2 regions of the Peribacillus sp. 05N428 genome follow, and region 2 is predicted to be linked to the other one. Evidence: riboswitches for the same ligand, from Rfam matches in the RefSeq annotation. Region 2 holds a riboswitch; the other holds the start of a gene.

Region 1 (9,473 bases), on a different contig from region 2:
TTCAAAAACCTTATGGCGATTTTTCCATTCTTCCTCTTTTTCCCACAATTGCTTACTTTTATTAATGATTTCACAGCGTAGCAGTTGAAACTCCTTTTCAGCTTTATCTAGCTTTTTTTTAATTAAAACCATATATCCATATAGACCAATTGCTGCCGCCAAAAAAAGGAAATGGCTAAAATGGTCGACGAAAACACTAAACATGCTGAAAAAGGAATAGGAATAAGGTACAACGATATAAAAATAAAGATAAATCATAAAAAGGACAGCAACAATCATGGTTGCCCACAAGCTTTGAAGATGCTTCTTTTTAAGTGCCTCGAATTTTTTCTTCCGATCCACGACATTTTGAAGCATTTGTTTTGTTGCTTGATCCGTTTTCTCATCCAGTAAAATGATTGTCGATTCCATCGCATTTCCTCCTCTGCTCTTTCAAATCATGATATGAAAGAGTAGAGGAAAAAATGATAATGTACCTGTCACTATTGCTTTCATACTTAACCAAGTTGAACAATATTAAAAATACCCTGCCTATAAAGACAGGGTCAGACTAGAGACAAACTCGATAATAATTGAGTTTGTCTCCAGCTTTTTTAGGTTTTTAAAATTTGAATGTTGATTTTCACTTCAGGCACTCGCTTTCCGCGGGCGGTCCGCCCTCGGCGCCATTGCGCCTGCGGGGTCTCCCTTGGACGCGCTTTTCCCGCAGGAGTCTCGAACACCCGCTCCAATCAACTTTGTTTTAACATTAAGGTAGAACTCCTGTTGCCTAAAGTCTTTTTTGTTTTGAAATAGAAGGATTTAAAAACTTGATTTTTTCTAAAGGTGCCTTTTCATTATTTCTTGATTGGAATTTTCAATACCTGACCTTTGGAAATTTCATTGCCATTCAGCCCATTCCACTCCCTGATCAGAGCAATCCCTTCCTGTGATTTGTAGTAATTCATGGAAATGCGAAATAATGTTTCTTCACCTTGAACAGTATGTAAGACAACTTTGTATCCCTCTTTATCCGGTTTAGCGGCTTGTACATTTTTCTTTTCTGCTGCTGCTTTCTTTGCCTTTTCCTCAGCTTCTTGCTGCGCTTTGGCTTTAGCCTCAGCTTCTCGCTGCGCTTTGGCCTTTTCCTCAGCTTCTTGCTGTGCCTTGGCTTTTTCCTCAGCTTCTTGCTGTGCCTTGGCTTTTTCCTTAGCTTCTTCCTGCTGCGCTTTGGCTTTAGCCTCAGCTTCTTCTTTTTCTTTCTCCGCTTCAGCCTTTGCCGACTCTTTTTCCTTTAAGTCCTCTGCCGTTGCTGTAGTTGGAATCGATTCTATATCTTCCTCTTTTAAGACGACTTGGTCACTTTTAGTAACAGGTAAAGGCCTATCCTGAAAATATGTATAAAGGCTGTAAAATCCAATTGGAAGCAAAATGAAAAATAACGCTAATAATTGTATCATTGGAAGTTTAATCTTCACTTTACTTTTTTTCTTTTTATTCTGATGGACTTTGCTCCGTTTGGGCAATGATGACTTAGCCTTCTGGCGTTCAATTCGCGAACGAAGTTCACCAGCCTGATCATTTTCTTTTTCATTCTTTTGCACCCGGCTCATTCAAGTCACCCCCTTTCTTGCTAAACCCTCTTTGCTTTTTGTTCCTGATTAAAATACCAAGGATAAAGTCAATCAAAAAGTGGGCCGTAATCGTCACGATGATATTATTAGTCATTTCAAATAGAAACCCGATAAAGAAGCTCAAAACCAATACATTTAAAAATAAAAACCAATTAAAAAGGTAACGATAATGAACGGCTGCAAAAATGAGGCTCGTAAGAAGCAAACCAAAATGTGTTTGCAGCACTCCCCGGAATAATACTTCTTCACTTACCGCTACCACTAAAGCTACGACAAAAATCATCGGGTATGACAAATTACTGAAAATGCGTTCGTTAATACCGCCATCATCCTGATAGGAAGATGGTGTCACTTTCATAAGCAATATGTCAATTAACACGACAATGACTCCAGCAGGAACACCAATCAGCAAAATGTTCAGGTCATCAAAGATAAATAAGTCGAAAAAAGCAGAACGGTCTTTAAATAAAATAATACCTAAAAAGATGGCTAACGTTAAGAGAATAATTTGTGTAAGAAACAAATTATATAGCAACTGTTTATCTGTAAGTTGTTTAATTAATTCAGCTTGCTTATTTTTCATTGCCATTTTCCTTCTTTAGTAAGATATAAGCCAATTCCTTTTTCCAAGTGGAAAAGGTATTAGCCGGATCCACCTTTACTTCCGGCCATACATCAGCCATTTTTTCGGCATCCATCCCACAGATATCACAGCAGATGGGGTTCGCTTCCCGATGCTTTTCTCCAAAATAGTCCAGTATCCCTGAACGGCGACATTCCTGTGCATATATCCAGTGAAGGAATTTATGCAGCTTTTCTTGATTACTGGTTTTCCTCTTTTGACAATACTCTTTCATCTCTGCCACTTGATCCTGGTTATTGCCCATAATAAACTGGGTAAAAAAACGGAGCTGGATTTCGTTCAACGAAAAGGATTGCGACAGCTGCTCTTTTTCTGAGGGGGTCAAATTCGCCAGATTCTTTTGTGATTCATTAAGGAAAGAACATACACCATCGATTTGCGAATCCGTAGGCAACTGTTGCTCCATCAAATGAAGGGGAAGCCCTTCATCCCCTTCGCTATATAATAAGACAGCCACACTTTGTTTCCGGTCTCGCCCCGCCCTGCCAATCTCCTGAAGATATGCTTCCATCGTGGACGGGATATGAAAATGGATAACATATCTGACATCCGATTTATTCACACCCATTCCAAAAGCGCTTGTTGCGCATATGATTTTCAACTGGCCGGAAATGAATTGCTGCTGAATGAGCATCCTTTGTTCCTGCTCCATTCCACCGTGATAATAATTGACACTATCGATCCCGTTATCCTGTAAAAAACCAGCGACTGATTCCGCCACTTTTTTAGAGGAAAAATAAATAATTCCGCTTCCGGTAAATTTCCTGACAAGCTCCAGCACACGGGCTAGCTTCTCATCATAGCTGAACATTCGCTCGATAATAATGGCAATATTTTCACGATCAACGGATGAGACCATTTCCTCGGCCTGCCCAATGTTAAGTTTAACAACGATGTCCCTCCGGACCTCATCGGTTGCAGTTGCCGTCAGGGCAAGCGTCAACGGATCATTCAGTTCACGCCTCACTTCTCCTAAATTCAAATAATCCGGACGGAAATCGTACCCCCATTGTGAAATGCAGTGTGCTTCGTCTATGACGAACAAGCCTATTTCTATGGATTTCAAGGATTTTATCACACCATCGATGCTCAGCATTTCAGGAGATAAAAAGATAAAACGGTAACTATGTAACCTATCGAAAGCTTTCCTTTTTTGATTAAGCGTCAAAAAAGAGTTGAGGGTCAATACACTTTTTTCGCCGCTCATCTTCAGCTGATCCGCTTGATCCTGCATTAAAGATAATAACGGGGAGACAATTATTACAGTCTTATTTACCAGATAAGCCGGCAGCTGATAACATAATGATTTACCTGACCCGGTTGGGAGCATCGCTAATGTATGACGGCCGGACATCAATGATTCAACCACTTCCTTCTGTCCAGGACGAAATTCATCAAAACCGAATTTTTCTTTGAGGACTCGTTCCATGTTCATCATCTCTCACCTATTTTCGCAAGTACAAGTCTTATTTGAAAAAAGCTTATTTGTTTATTATCGACCATCTGCTTGATAGCTTTAAGCTTTTTTGTACCAAGTTGCTTAATCGCTTCAGCAATTTCCCTCTCATCCTCGATTTTCACATAATCGGAAATCGGAAAATCTTTTTCCGATAAAACAATTTCTACGAGGTGATCTTCGATGGTGTTGACTTTCAATCTGCGGATTTCAGCTATTTCACCGAGGTTTTTCCCTTCCTGGATGTATCGTAAAGTAGTCTTTGTAGATTGTGTCAAATGAGGATTACCACTTCTTTTCCAATCATTGGTTAATGAGGATAAGAGAGGGTAATCACTACCCGTTTCCATTTCTGCAAGCATTTGATGCAATGAGTCAAGGAATGTATAGCGAACATACTCTTCTTCCGCATTTTTCCTTTTTGCAATCTGTTCAAACGTTAGTCCAATCCTGTTTATCCCGGTCAATTTCAAAATGAAAATGTCTCGTTTCATATCACTTTGATCTTCTAAAAGGGATACCAGTTCATCATATAGATGTTGGGCAATCAACGCTCGATCCTGACGATTGGCATGTAAAAATTCCTTTACGAAGAATTGGATTTTGGGATTTCGTTGTATCGGATAAAAACGTCTTTCATTGTGGACAATATGGGATATGGTTTGAATGAGTAAGTTTAACCTTCCCCAAAAAACAGGGGTGATATTGTGATACTTCCAACCATTTAAATACTCCGGAAAAGGATTATTTTTAAAGTAATCGACCAACATTCGTTCACCTTGCAAACTAATTTCATAAGCATCTGGTTTATCCGTTAAATTGATCAAGTCATGCTTAAGCGAATGTTCAATGTTTTGATTTAATTGCTGACGGGTAAATCGAGGTATTGTCCCAAAAATATCCGTTAACCCGAATAAGTGGGCATCTTGAATCGTTTGTGACGATTTCTTACCCTGCAGCATATGGTATATAGCATAAATGGAGCGCTCACCTTGAAATTTTTTTATCGCATATAGAATGATGGCCTGTAGATAATTATTCATGGGACTCACATCCTTGTTTCATTTAACCAATAAACCCATTGTAACAAAAATCTGCAAAAACCGCCGTTATTATTGATGAATACAACAGAAATTATGTGACTAAATGACGAAACATGGAAAGGACCAAGTTAATTATTTCGATGTTTTTCGTTGACTTTCAGCTACATGATAGTTATTATCAATACAATTTCTATTGAAAAGTTTGGCATTCGGTCTTACAATAAGAAAGAGATAATAATCTGAAATAAAAAGATTATCAGTTGTTAATCAACTTAGGAGGGGTTATATTCATGGCTAAATTTACTATTGTGGATAAAGAAACATGCATAGCTTGTGGAGCTTGCGGAGCAGCGGCACCAGATATATATGATTATGATGACGAAGGGATTGCATTTGTTACCCTTGACGATAACGAGGGTATCGTTGAAATTCCAGATGTACTTATAGACGACATGATGGATGCATTTGAAGGATGCCCAACGGATTCCATCAAAGTTGCTGACGAGGCATTTGACGGAGATGCACTAAAATTCGAATAAAGGTACAAGCCATTTTCAATCGAGAATGGCTTTTTCTTTTGGCCAAGGCACATACCAAAAAACAGGCATAAAAAAACAACCGGATATGGATATCCGGTTGTTTTTTCATATCTATCGTCAATGCCATTAAGCATTTTTATATAATGTTTGCTTATTGATCCATGTCTGTAATTTAATGAACAGCAACATGAATACAGATGTGATGAGCACGCCTTTAATCACGTTGAAAGGCAAGATTGCCGTCGTAACGAACTTTCTTGACTCGGGCGCCGACATGGCATCCCATCCCATAAAGAAGGTATAAGCCGGTAAAAAGACAAAATAGTTTAATACGCTCATGAATACTGCCATGGAAACTGTTCCCGCAAGTAAGGCGAACGTCATTCCTTTTTTTGAATTGATTTTCTGAAATACATAATAAGTCGGCAAGACAAACAGTATTCCGGCTATAAAGTTAGCGATATGCCCCACAGGCACAGCAGTCAAGGTCCCTGTCATGACTAAATCCAATAGGTTTTTAATGAACTCGACTAGAATTCCAGCCATCGGACCGAAAATCAATGCCGCCATCAGTGCTGGTATGTCGCTAAAATCAACATTGAGAAAAGGCGGGAATCCCGGAAACGGGAAATTTAAAAGCATCAATAAATACGATATGCTTCCCATCATGGCAAGTGAGACCATTTTTTTCACTTTGTTCTTTTTCATAGTTCTCTCTCCTTCTTTTCCGATCTACCTGAAAAAGAGGTTAGGATTCCAAAATATGTTGATGTTCAATAAAAAACCTTTAATTCCAATGGAATTAAAGGGATAAATTAAAGGTTACATCAAACAAACGTTCAGCAAATAACTGTTGAAACGCACTAAGGAACCTCCATCTTCTCCCATCCAGACTATACTGTCGGCTTTGGAATCACACCAAATCCTGCCTTGTAAGGCTCGCGGGCTTAGAAGTAGAAATTCCTTCATCACCGCCGGTGGGGAATTGCGCCCCGCCCCGAAGATAGACCTATAAAATTTTTTATACTTCCCATTATATCTGAAATACCTTTTTTTTGATAGCATTTTTTCTCATTTGATGCATGTAGGATGAATATCGATCGTCGCAGTGAACGGCTTAAAACGAATGGCGGATTTACAATATGACAATTCGAAAATTTTTCGCAAAAGAAGACGAAGCTATTTATATCGCCGCATTAAACGGATGATCAGATGAAAATCATTTGTTTAAGCGCTTTCATTCAGATAAGCCAAATTGACATTATCAGCATTTCAATTGTAAAATTAACTGAAATTTAAGATAATTTTTTCCTTAGGAAGGTGTTTAGACGTGTATCGGATTTTAGTAGCAGACGCCATTAAACCAGAAGGACTCGGACCGCTTTCAGAGGCATCCAATATTCATCTCATTCAGAAGACCGTAGAGGAAGCTGCAAACGAACTTGATCAGATCGATGCAATTCTTGTGAGAAGTGCAACAAAGGTTTCGGAAGATTTAATGAACCGTATGCCGCAGTTAAAAATTATAGCACGCGCTGGTGTCGGTGTTGATAACATAGACATCCCCGCAGCGACAAAACGCGGGATTGTCGTGGTTAATGCACCTGACGGCAACACCATTTCAACAGCTGAACATACATTCGCGATGATGGCTTCATTATTGCGCCACATTCCGCAAGCTTATGCTTCATTGAAAAATGGGGAGTGGAAACGTTCTTCATATACGGGAACTGAACTTCGTGGTAAAACATTAGGCATAGTTGGCTTTGGACGCATCGGAGGGGAAATTGCCAAACGTGCTAAAGTGTTTGGCATGGATGTCATTGTCTATGACCCGTTCCTGACTGTAGATCGTGCAAAGAAAATGTCCGTAACGGCCCTGCCATTGGATGAATTGCTTCCTAAAGCAGACATCATTACTGTCCATACACCACTAACGAATGAAACTAGAGGATTAATTAATAAAGTAAAACTGCTTACCTGTAAAAAAGGGGTTTATGTACTGAACTGCGCCCGCGGTGGAATTCTAGACGAAGATGATTTATATGAAATGTTAGTTCAAGGGCATGTTGCAGGGGCAGCACTGGACGTTTTCGTCGAAGAACCTCCACTTGGCCATAAACTGCTGGAACTGGATAGCGTCATTGCTACACCGCATCTAGGCGCTTCCACGAAAGAAGCCCAATTAAATGTCGCCGTACAGGTTGCCCAAGAAGTATTGACCTATTTCGAAGGAAATCCAGTATCAAGTTCAATCAACCTTCCGGCCATATCTAAAGAAGTGTTTGAAAAGGTACAGCCATTCCATCAACTCGTTCAGCAAATGGGATCGATTGCTTCCCAGTGCATGAATGAAGGAATTCAGGAAATCTCCGTTACATATGCAGGAGAATCTTTGGATTTCGATACCGCGATTCTTACAAAAAGTCTAATCTCCGGCTTTTTAAGATCAAGAGTCGATGCATCAGTCAATGAAGTGAATGCCTTGTTGATCGCAAAAGAGCGTGGCATAACCATTGGCGAAAAAATCTCTACGGACTCTTTAGGTTACTCGAATTTGATCAGCCTTAAAGTAAAAGGTGACAACCGAGAATTAACAATAAGTGGGACCTATATCGAAAACTATGGTTCTCGAATTGTAAGTTTGAATGGTTTCAAAATCGACTTTCATCCAGAATCGAATTTACTTTATATCCAGCATACCGATAAACCCGGTGTAATCGGTAACGTAGGTAAGATTCTGGGTGATCACGGAGTGAATATCGCCACCATGCAGGTTGGCCGAAAAGAAGCTGGCGGTGAAGCCATCATGGTTTTGAGCTTCGATTTACCATTAGAAGACAACATGAAACAGTTTTTAATGGAAACAGAAGAAATTACGTTCATGGCCCGTATTTCATTATAAGAAGAAAAAAGTGCCCCGCAGCGCGGGCACTTTTTTCTGTTAATGCATTCAATTCACTTGGTTCGGTGCTTCTGGCACCAATATGTCTTCAGTTAAATTCAACTGGCCCACCTCTTCAATAGGAACATTTTCAAACTTCACTTTTTCAAAACCAAAATCCTTAGCTATGAAGAGTATGGCTTCTAAAGCTTGAAGGGTTTCCTCACTATTTTCAATAACAGCTTGATCTGATAGATGAATGATCACAAGATCTCCATTAGAGCTTATCCTTTCCCATTTCAGGTCATGGGGGATTGCAGGTGAAATTCCCTCGATGTCCGCCTCCCCTTTTCCGGCTTGCAGCGCCTCCTCAAAGTCCCGATAACCCATATTGCTTGGAACAAGGAAACTTGGAGAGGACTCATCCCTTTGATAAAGAAGGTATGTGCGTTTTTTTTGATGAGGTATATCCATCTCCTTTAAATATCCCGCATGTGCAAACCTGGCACCTTGCTTACCTTCTGTGGAAAATGTCATTTTCTCTATATTGTTATAGGAAAGCGTTTCTTCCATCGAATGGAGAAAAAGTGTATCTTCAGCCAACAGTTGGCTTTTTTCTGGAAAATCAATATGGGCAGTGTTTATATCGTTTCCTTGGCTAATCTTTATATCAAGCGGAAAATAGTCAGATAGCCCATATTGCGCTTCATCGATATCGGACATTTGATTAACTAACTGATTCAGTGTATCACTTTCATCATGATGTTTAAGTTTAATTGAAATGGGAACGATGAAATTCATTTGATCATCTGGGACACCCATCGTAATGATCGAGGCATTTTTAAGGTCATCCTGATAGATCGCTTGTTCAAATGTTTTTTCCTTTTCCCCTTTTCGCGGTTCCATTTCTGAAAACTTGTCTTTAGATTCGATTTTCGCTTGGTTACTCGAAAACTCTTGAGCTTCCTGTTTATCTTCTGAGGGCTTTTCTTGGTTACTTGTATCCTTCCGTTCAAGATCTGCCATTTCCTTACTTTCAGATAGAGATAATTTCCCACTGCTGCCGCTGTCTTCTCGACTTGTCGTTCCTTTTATTTCAATAATGAACGATGATGCCAAAACAACCATTAAGAATAAGGAGGCAACACCCGCGAATAGAGGTATCCAGTGTTTCTTTTTCTTTTTATCATGTATTCTCGCATACACCTCTGCCTTGGTTCGGTCATCTTTTAATTTCGGAAGCTCGCGCAGCATGTCTTCAATTTCGCTTTCTTTCCAACGGGATCTCCTCAATG
Region 2 (9,473 bases):
GCTATAAGCCTTTTCGGACATCGTACAACCTGCGGCTTTTTGGTGGCCGCCACCATCGTACTTGCCAGCAACCTCAGAAACATCTATATCATCGTGGATTGTCCGGAAGCTGATTCTTTTACTTCCTACCATCAGTATGGCTATATAATCCAGATGTGAGAACTCCTTCGACAGTTCATTTCCCAATTCCGAGTGGTATGACTCTGCATGGACCACACCAGCTGTATGGGGACCGACCGTAGCTTGATAAACTTCTCTTTTTTTCCTGTTTATGTACCTATCCACTCGACTCTCTTCAACATTCAGAAGCGTTTGTTCCACTTCGTCAAAAGTGAAACTTTCAGCCGTGGACAGCTTATTTGCGATTTTCATTTCGAATTCCTCTATCGGAATCATGAAAAACAGGTCATTCAATCGCTTTGCCGTTGTATTTTTATTGACTTCCCATTCCCAAGTATCATATTGACGGACCAATTCAACGAATTCAGCGACAATGCTTGAAGGTTCCAGCAATTTATTTTCAATTGCATACTGATAGAATAATGATGTGGCTGCCGTCTGTTTACCATCTTCCTGTTCGACAGTTACAGATGCCCAATCATGTTCGTTCAAGTGCAGTGCTGACTTATGATGATCGATCAGCAGAGCCTTGCCTCCATCTTCCACAAACTGAGTAATCATTTTTTCATTATCTTCATCAACCGATAGATCAGTAACGATCAATGTATCTTCAATCTTGGCCTGCTCAAGAAATGCGCCTACATTCTGATTAAGGCGACCAATTGAATTATAACTAACCACTACATCTTCCCCGAATGCCAGCTTAGCTACAATGCCGCACCCCACTCCATCTAAATCATTATGTGTAAAGAGATGGTACACACAAACCCCTCCTAATAACTAATAAATTTACTTTTCCCTAAAAACATGAATTTAAATTGCAATCTTTACAATTGTAGCATAATCATATCTGCATATTTTATCTTGCTTCCATTACGTGACGCTTTTGTTCGGTTTTTTTTCGAGTAATTACCTAATGATTCCTTACTTCCCATAATTTATAATGATAAATAATGAAAAAACACATTACTTTGAAATCGGGGTATTTCCATTGAAGGGGTTTAGGTGAGTGTCGAAGAGCCGCAATAACTAATCGATCAATGGCTAGGAACTTTACGAACTTAAGAAGAATTGCCAAATGGTTGAAGAAATTTGACTCAATCAGACCCACGATCCGGCACATCAAAAAAAACCGCAGGAATGTTATTTCCTGCGGCTTCCTTATTGAAATCACTGTTCTATCAATTTTCCAAGGTTGGCCATTTCAATGGCACTAACCGCAGCTTCATAGCCTTTGTTACCTGATTTTGTTCCAGCACGTTCAATGGCTTGTTCAATATTCTCAGTTGTCAGCAAACCGAAGATAACCGGTACACCTGTTTCCAATGAAACGGATGCCATGCCTTTAGCTGCTTCATTGCAGACATAATCATAATGTGAAGTAGCACCCCTGATTACCGTTCCAAGACCGATTACCGCATCATATTTACCTGTATTCACAAGTTTCTTAGCAATTAACGGAAGTTCAAAAGCACCAGGGACCCACGCGATGTCAACATCATTCTCATCAACGCCATGACGCTTAAGACCATCCAACGCCCCTCCTAAAAGCTTGCTTGTGATAAACTCATTAAATCTTCCTACCACGATTCCTACTTTCAATCCTGATCCGATTAATTGTGCTTCAATAGTTTTCCCCATGTCCAATTCCTCCTAATTTTTAAAAACAATAATTTTTTTTCATGTTAAGATTTCATTCCTTAAAAATCCTTCAAGCTTTCGGGATGTTCAGTTCAAGTTCCTGTTTCCCGATTGGATCATTTTGTTGAAGATACCGAATCAAATCGGCTATCGTAATGAACTTCAGGTTGAATTTATCAGCGATGACTTCTAAATCGGATACGCGGGCCATCGATCCATCTTCATTCATGATCTCACAAATGACACCGGCTGGAGCGGCACCGCATAACTTCGCCAAGTCCACCGATGCCTCCGTATGTCCTGCCCTTCTTAATACGCCGCCTTCTTTAGCGACTATCGGAAAAGTGTGACCAGGCCTTTGGAAATCTTCAGCGACCGAATCTTCATTAAGAAGCTCAAGGATGGTCAAGGACCGTTCAAAAGCACTGATTCCTGTAGAGGTGCTTTTATGATCGACACTTACCGTAAAAGCAGTGCCATGATGATCGGTATTTTCTCCAACCATAGGATGCAGTTTCAATTTTGCTGCCAGTTGTTCAGTGATGGTCGTACAAATCAAACCACGTCCATGAGTCGCCATGAAATTAATCGCTTCCGGTGTCGCCTTTTCGGCCAACACTACAAAATCCCCTTCATTTTCACGGTCTTCATCATCGGACACGATTACTACCTTGCCAGCCTTCAAATCTTCTATTGCTTCTTCTATTGTATGGAACATCATTACACCGCCCTTTTTATTAGAATCCATGCTCTGCCAAAAACTCTAAATTCAGTCCTGGTTTTGGATTGCCATTTTTCATTTGATGTATTATATATTTCCCAATCATGTCGTTTTCGATGTTAACGATATCGCCAGCCGCTTTTTGTCCCAATATGGTGTCCTGATGAGTCAATGGAATCAATGATACCGTCAAAAGGTTCCTTTCGATCCCAAATATCGTCAAGCTGGTTCCATCAATGGCCACGGAACCTTTTGGAATGCAAAAGGCACTAAGCCCTTCTTCCAATTGGATTACATAATATACGGCATTTTCTTTCCGTTCTTTTTTTATGATCGTTCCGGTCCCGTCGATATGACCTGAAACAAAATGACCGCCAAACCTTCCCTGTGCACTCATGGCTCGTTCGAGATTAACAGGTGATCCCAATTTTAACGTCCGGATCGAGGAAGCTTTGACCGTTTCCGGCATCACGTCGACCGTAAATAAACTTTTCGTGAAGGACGTTACCGTTAAGCAGACCCCGTTGACTGAAATACTATCCCCCAGATGCACATCTTCAAGGATTTTTTCAGAACGAATCGATAACTCCATACTGCTTTTTCCTTTTTTCAAGGAATGTACGGTACCGATATCCTCAATGATTCCCGTAAACATGTTTTTCCCCCTTTTATAAAATATAAAAAACCCCTTAGGATGGCCTAAGGAGTTAGCAGGAGAAATGAGTGAAAAAAATTGTATACCTAAAAAGCCTAATATTTTCATTTTCGAAAAATTAGGCGTACGTATACACTTGGGTTCCACACGTCCTTCTCCCATCCAGACTGTACTGTCGGCTTTGGAATCTCACCAAATCCTGCCTTTTAACAGGCTCGCGGGCTTAGAATTTCTTCATCACCGCCGGTTGGGATTTTCACCCGACCCCGAAGGACTAAAATAATATGAATCTTTGAATATTTTATCACCATAAAGTGAAGATGTAAAATTTCTAACCTTAAATGGTTCAATTGTTACAGGAACTTCCTATCTTTATGTAAATTTAACCCCGATGTGCTCCAAAAAGGTTAGGCAGGATAAATATGTGGAATAGGATTAGGGGATCACATTTCATATAAGGAGGAAGCTTAATGCTTATTTCCATCATCAACTTGATTTTCTATCTGTTCGTCGTCACGATGAATTTTTCAGCCAATTTCCTGCCATTGAACGGCCAGACATCAGGAGAGATTTCCGATAAACTTAATGTCCTTTTCACTCCTGCCGGATATGTATTTTCCATATGGGGCTTGATCTATTTCCTGCTCGCCATCTGGGTATTCAGGCAGTTTTTAAGTAAACATCAAAACAGACCTGCTTATAAGGCATCCTTCCCTTGGTTCGCTTTAAGCTGTGTCTTGAATGGAGCTTGGCTTTTAGCTTGGCACTATGAACACTTTTTGTTATCCGTATTCATCATCATTGCTCTTTTGGCTACTTTAATGGTCATTTATACAAGCATTAAAAAAGTGGAACACACTGCTTTCGACCTATTTCCGTTTTCCGTTTATACAGGCTGGGTAAGTGTTGCGACGATCGCTGACATTTCTTATTACCTCACGTATATCAAATGGGACGGTTTTGGGGTTTCCAGTTTATCCTGGACGATCGTCCTGCTGATTGCAGCAACAATCCTGGCTTTTGTCTTCGCAGGTAAAAACCGGGATTGGTGCTATCCTCTCGTATTCGTTTGGGCGTTCATAGGCATCGGGATACGAAATAGCTCCGCCTATCCTGTAATCACGGACATTTCTTATATCCTCGCTACCATTACTTTTATCATATCCATAACCATCTTCATAAAAAGTAGAAGGAATATGGTAGCCTAAAATGCTTGCTGAAGATCTTGCCAGACATCCTGCCAAGCTTCTAGACCAACTGAGAGACGGACCAGCTGGTCACTGATGCCCATTTGTTCCCTTGAAGCTTCAGGAACGGCAGAGTGCGTCATGGTAGCGGGATGCTGGATCAATGTTTCGGCATCCCCAAGACTTACGGCAATTTTAATTAGATTCAATTTATTGAGGAATTCCTGTGCATCCTGTTTTGTGCCATGCAATTCGAAAGAGATAAGGCCGCCGCCATGTTTCATCTGTTTTTGCATGATATAATGATCCGGGGAAGCTTCATCACCTGGATAATATACCTTTTTCACCTTTGGATGTTTCTTAAGTTCATGAAAGATTTCCATTGCATTGGCCGAATGACGGTCCATCCTGACAGGCAAGGTCTTTAACCCCCGCAATAGTAACCAGGCATCGAAAGGTGAAATGATTCCACCGATATCCTTTTGTGTAGTCCCAGCTACCTGATTCATGAATTCCTTCTTACCGACGACAAGTCCTGCAACGACATCCCCATGCCCGCAAAGATATTTCGTAGCGCTATGAAGGACGATATCACAGCCATACTCAAGCGGTCTCTGTAGGTATGGCGTCGAAAACGTATTATCGACTACGACCGTCACATTATATTCCTTAGCAACTTTCACCACCATCTGTAAGTCAATCATTTTCATCGTCGGATTGATCGGGGTTTCTACATAGATGCAGGTCGTTTCCGGCCGGATCATTTTCCTGACCTGTTCTTCAGTATCCATTTCACAAAAATCATGCGTGATCCGGTATTTATTTTTCATTAGCTGCAGAAGGCCGAATGTACAACCATATACCCCCTGTGAGCAGAGGATGTGATCATCTGTTTTAGTTAACGCAAAAAGTACTGCTGAAACGGCAGCCATGCCTGAACCGAAAGCAAGACCAGCTTCCCCGCCTTCCAGTGCGGCAATCTTTTCTTCAAGCACTTGTACCGTTGGATTTCCAAGGCGTGAATAAATATATCCATCTTCCATACCGGCAAAACGCCTTTCCCCTTGCTCGGCATTTTCGAAAGTGAATGTTGAAGTTTGGAATAAGGGGGTTGCCAAGCTTCCCAAATGCTTCTTCGAGTCATATCCTTCATGGATGACTGCCGTTTCAAACTTTTTATACTTTCCTGTCATACCGTCTCCTCCTAACCTATGTCTATTGCTATCATATGTCAAAAATCCATATAAAGGAAGCGTTTTCATTCATGATCATCACCCATAAATGAACTCCTGAATTTATAGTAAATATAATATGATTACTCCATGGCAATAGATGAAAAAGTCCAGTTGGATTTACCTGGGCATTCGCAAAAAAGGGACAGCCGCATGGCCGTCCCTTTTTGCGAATCATTCATCGACTACGATGTTTCCACCATAGAAGGTTACTCTCGTTAATGCTAACTCCAGTTCACGAGCCATTTTTTTCAACTCTCGCTCTTCTCTTTCCGTTACGATTGAAATGACCGTACCATCTGCACCTGCACGCCCAGTTCTCCCGGATCTATGGATATATTGTTCGATATTGTCAGCCATATCAATATGAACGACCGCAGTAAGGCCTTTAATATCGAGCCCCCTTGCCGCTACATCCGTTGCTATCAGCATCGGGGATTTTCCGGAACGAAGCTTGCGCAGTGCTTTCTCCCTGTCGACTTTATTGGATTCACCGTGAAGCACGCCCATTTCAATACCTTTATAACTCAGCTTTTCATGTAAGACGCTAAGCTCCGCAATATCATTCAGGAAGGCAAGTGCCTTCACATCTTTAAGTCTTGTGATTTTCTCGAGAATCTTGGACTTTTCCCGTCTCTCAACAACAAAGTAAAGATGGTCCACCTTGGATTCCATTTTTTCATTTTTATCGACCTTGATCATTTCGGGTTCATTCATGAATCCCCTGGCCGCTTTTTCCGTTTCCTCTGGCAGGGTTGCTGAAAATACCATGATTTGTCGATCTTTTAGTGTTGTTTTGATAATATTATTGATCGTTCCCATATGCTCTGGAATGATCAATTGGTCACCTTCATCAAGTACTATCGTCTTAACTTCATGCATCTTCAGTTTCTTTTGGGCAATCAATTCGTAAATCCGTCCCGGTGTTCCAGCAATCACTTGTGGACGCTTCTTCAGTTTGTCCAACTGCCTTTTCACATTAGCACCGCCGATGAATGCTGCACCCGTAATGCCGCTTCCCTCTGACCAAATGCGAATTTCTTCATTGATCTGCATGACCAGTTCTCGTGATGATGCCAGAATCAAAGCTTGGGGCGATTTTTTTTCAGGATCAATCTTTTCCAGCAATGGCAGTAAATATGCCAATGTTTTTCCTGTACCTGTCGGTGATTCGGCCATGATATCCTTTCCCTCGACAATCACGGGGATCGCTTTCGTTTGTATCGGGGTAAGTTGTCCGAATCCGGACTTTTTCCAGGCTTCTTGTATATATGGTTTTCTATCGTTTATTAATTCAGGTAATTCGCTCATATCGTTCTCCTTTAATATAAAACTTTTCCTATCTTTCATAGTACCATTTATTCTTGTCCAGTAGCCAACGGAATACGAATTGTAACCGTCGTCCCTTTGTTTATCTCACTTTCAAAATCCATTTCCCCCTGAAGGCGATGAACGATTTTCCGGCAAATTGCAAGCCCGATCCCTGAACCTTTTTCCTTCGTCGAGTAAAAAGGCTCACCAATCCGTTCAAGGCGCTCGGGCCCCATTCCCATGCCATTATCACTCACGCTGACTACAGCATGTCCATCGATTATTTGCAGAGATATATCAATTTCCCCATTATCTTCAATCGCTTCAATGCTGTTCTTGACGATATTGATTACCAACTGTTTAAGTTCAATTGAATCAGCCATAATATAAATCGGTTCGGCGGTTTTAATCCTTAGCCCCATTTCGATATTATTCAAATTCGTTTCTGCTTTCATCAACGTGAATACCTGTTGTAAACTGTCGGCAAGATCGATCCTGCAGTATGCGACATCCTGTTTCTTCCCGAGAACCAAAAGTTCACTTGAGATAATATTGATTCGGTCAATTTCCTTCAACATGATATCAGAATGCAGCGGGTTCACTTCCTGGGTCATATCCATTAACTGTACGAATCCTTTTAAAGATGTCAGCGGATTCCTTATCTCATGTGCGACGGCCGCAGCCAGATGTCCGATAACAGATAGCTTTTCAGACATGATCATCAATTCCTCTTCGCGCCGCAATTCGGTGATATCCCTTACGATGGCATATACTCCAAGCATTTCCGAGTGGACGATGATCGGTAAAAAAGTTACACGGATTATCCGTTGTTCATCACTGCTATTCTGAATGGACGTTTCGAATTTTACAGCCTCCCCTTGAAGGGACTGTAGAAAGAATTCAGCTACTTTATCACTTTCATTCCAGTTGATGAGATGATTCGCATTCTTGCCTTTCAAATTGTCACTATGATGACCTAACAGTTTTTCTGCTTCCGGGTTTATCGAAACGACATTTCCTTCGAGATTCAGCTCAAGGACACAATCCGGGTTATGCTTGAACAGCGACCGATACTGTTCATCCTTCAGAATGAATTCCTGTTGGGACCTCAACATTTTCCCCGTCCAATACCTGATTATGAAGTATAGGAAAAGTCCGGTTATGAATATGAACATCCACCCTTTGGAATGTTGAAACATTGCATATATCTGAACATCTGACCTTGCCTGCGTCATAGAGATGTAATCCGTAATGATAATCCATAAGACCCCAATGAATATATATATAAAAGCCACTTTACATGCAATTTTATGAGATTGGTTCATATTTTTTCCTTTGTATTGTTTTTTGGTTTATTATTCCCAAATCACTCAAAAAAAGCCCTCATGTTTTCAACATAAGGACTCTATCGATATTGTAACATATATATAGTAATCATTGTTTTATATCGTTAAAAAATCCAGCAGCATTACTACTGGATTTTCAATAAATCAAGAGAGGTCTTTAATGGCTTGATTGAATTCTTCTTCGATATCTTTTGTAGGCTTGGCCGATAGTAAGCTGAAAACGACCACCGCTATTGAACCAGCGATGAAACCAGGAATGATTTCGTATATTTCAGCAAACTTATCGATCATATCCCAGACGATCACGGTTGCCGTACCGACAATCATTCCCGCCAAGGCTCCCCATTTCGTCATCCGTTTCCAGTACAGGCTTAACAAAATGACAGGACCGAATGCCGCCCCAAAACCAGCCCATGCATAACCAACCAATTTAAGGATCGTACCGCTTGGATTAAAAGCCAATAATAGGGCAATGGCAGATATCGCCAACACACCAAACCGACCTACCAGCACTAATTCCTTATCAGGTGCGTTCGGCCGAATGAACTGCTTATAGAAATCATCTGTCAGAGCACTTGCCGATACCAACAGCTGTGATGCAATCGTACTCATGACCGCCGCTAAAATCGCAGCCAACAAGAAGCCTGTAATTAAAGATGGAAACAGTTCTTTAGCTAATATGATGAAGACGGACTCAGCATTCCTATCCCCTAAAGGACTATTTGTCAGGTTAAAATATGCTATTCCCACCAATCCGGTGAACATCGCTCCGACGATAGCAAAAATCATCCATCCCATACCGATACGCCGTGCACTTTTCAATTCTTTAACAGATGAGACCGCCATGAATCGAACGATTATATGAGGCTGTCCGAAATAACCAAGCCCCCATGCCAGAAGAGATATGATGCCAATGGTTGATGTTCCTTCAAAAACATGCAATAAATTCGGGTTAATCGATTTTATTTCATTGAAGGTAGGATTCCAGCCCCCAATATTTACAATCGTGACAACTGGTACTAGAATTAAGGCAATGAACATGATTGTACCTTGTACGAAGTCCGTCCAGCTGACAGCCAGGAATCCGCCAAATAATGTATAAAGAATAACAACGCTCGCGGTCAGCCAGATACCCCACCGGTAATCTAAATTGAAAGCCGTACGGAAAAGCTCACCGCCGGCTACCATGCCTGAAGAGGTATAAAAAGTGAAGAAAATTAAAATGACCGATGCTGATACCACTTTTAAGACCCGGGAGCC

The links. A riboswitch is a leader RNA that binds a small molecule or an ion and turns the genes downstream of it on or off. The one in region 2 is predicted to bind FMN.
Region 1: linked by a shared signal. The riboswitch ahead of AC1DIV_RS08740 (ECF transporter S component) and the one ahead of ribE (riboflavin synthase) in region 2 are both predicted to bind FMN.

Annotation. Positions count from the first base shown of each region.
Region 1 is NZ_JBFTMS010000006.1:222,223-231,695, forward strand. Features, by position in the region: gene AC1DIV_RS08710 (YpbF family protein) at 1-411, opposite strand, end outside; gene AC1DIV_RS08715 (LysM peptidoglycan-binding domain-containing protein) at 837-1,592, opposite strand; gene AC1DIV_RS08720 (CPBP family intramembrane glutamic endopeptidase) at 1,570-2,196, opposite strand; gene AC1DIV_RS08725 (RecQ family ATP-dependent DNA helicase) at 2,186-3,691, opposite strand; gene AC1DIV_RS08730 (YpbB family protein) at 3,691-4,755, opposite strand; gene AC1DIV_RS08735 (ferredoxin) at 5,046-5,294, shown strand; gene AC1DIV_RS08740 (ECF transporter S component) at 5,421-6,002, opposite strand; FMN riboswitch at 6,167-6,303, opposite strand; gene serA (phosphoglycerate dehydrogenase) at 6,625-8,199, shown strand; gene AC1DIV_RS08750 (GerMN domain-containing protein) at 8,248-9,471, opposite strand; gene sigX (RNA polymerase sigma factor SigX) at 9,437-9,473, opposite strand, start outside.
Region 2 is NZ_JBFTMS010000009.1:37,825-47,297, reverse strand. Features, by position in the region: gene AC1DIV_RS11100 (DHH family phosphoesterase) at 1-882, opposite strand, end outside; gene ribH (6,7-dimethyl-8-ribityllumazine synthase) at 1,291-1,761, opposite strand; partial or broken gene ribB (3,4-dihydroxy-2-butanone-4-phosphate synthase) at 1,841-2,479, opposite strand; gene ribE (riboflavin synthase) at 2,499-3,137, opposite strand; FMN riboswitch at 3,284-3,415, opposite strand; gene AC1DIV_RS11080 (TspO/MBR family protein) at 3,608-4,345, shown strand; gene megL (methionine gamma-lyase) at 4,342-5,517, opposite strand; gene AC1DIV_RS11070 (DEAD/DEAH box helicase) at 5,731-6,867, opposite strand; gene AC1DIV_RS11065 (ATP-binding protein) at 6,915-7,982, opposite strand; gene putP (sodium/proline symporter PutP) at 8,358-9,473, opposite strand, start outside.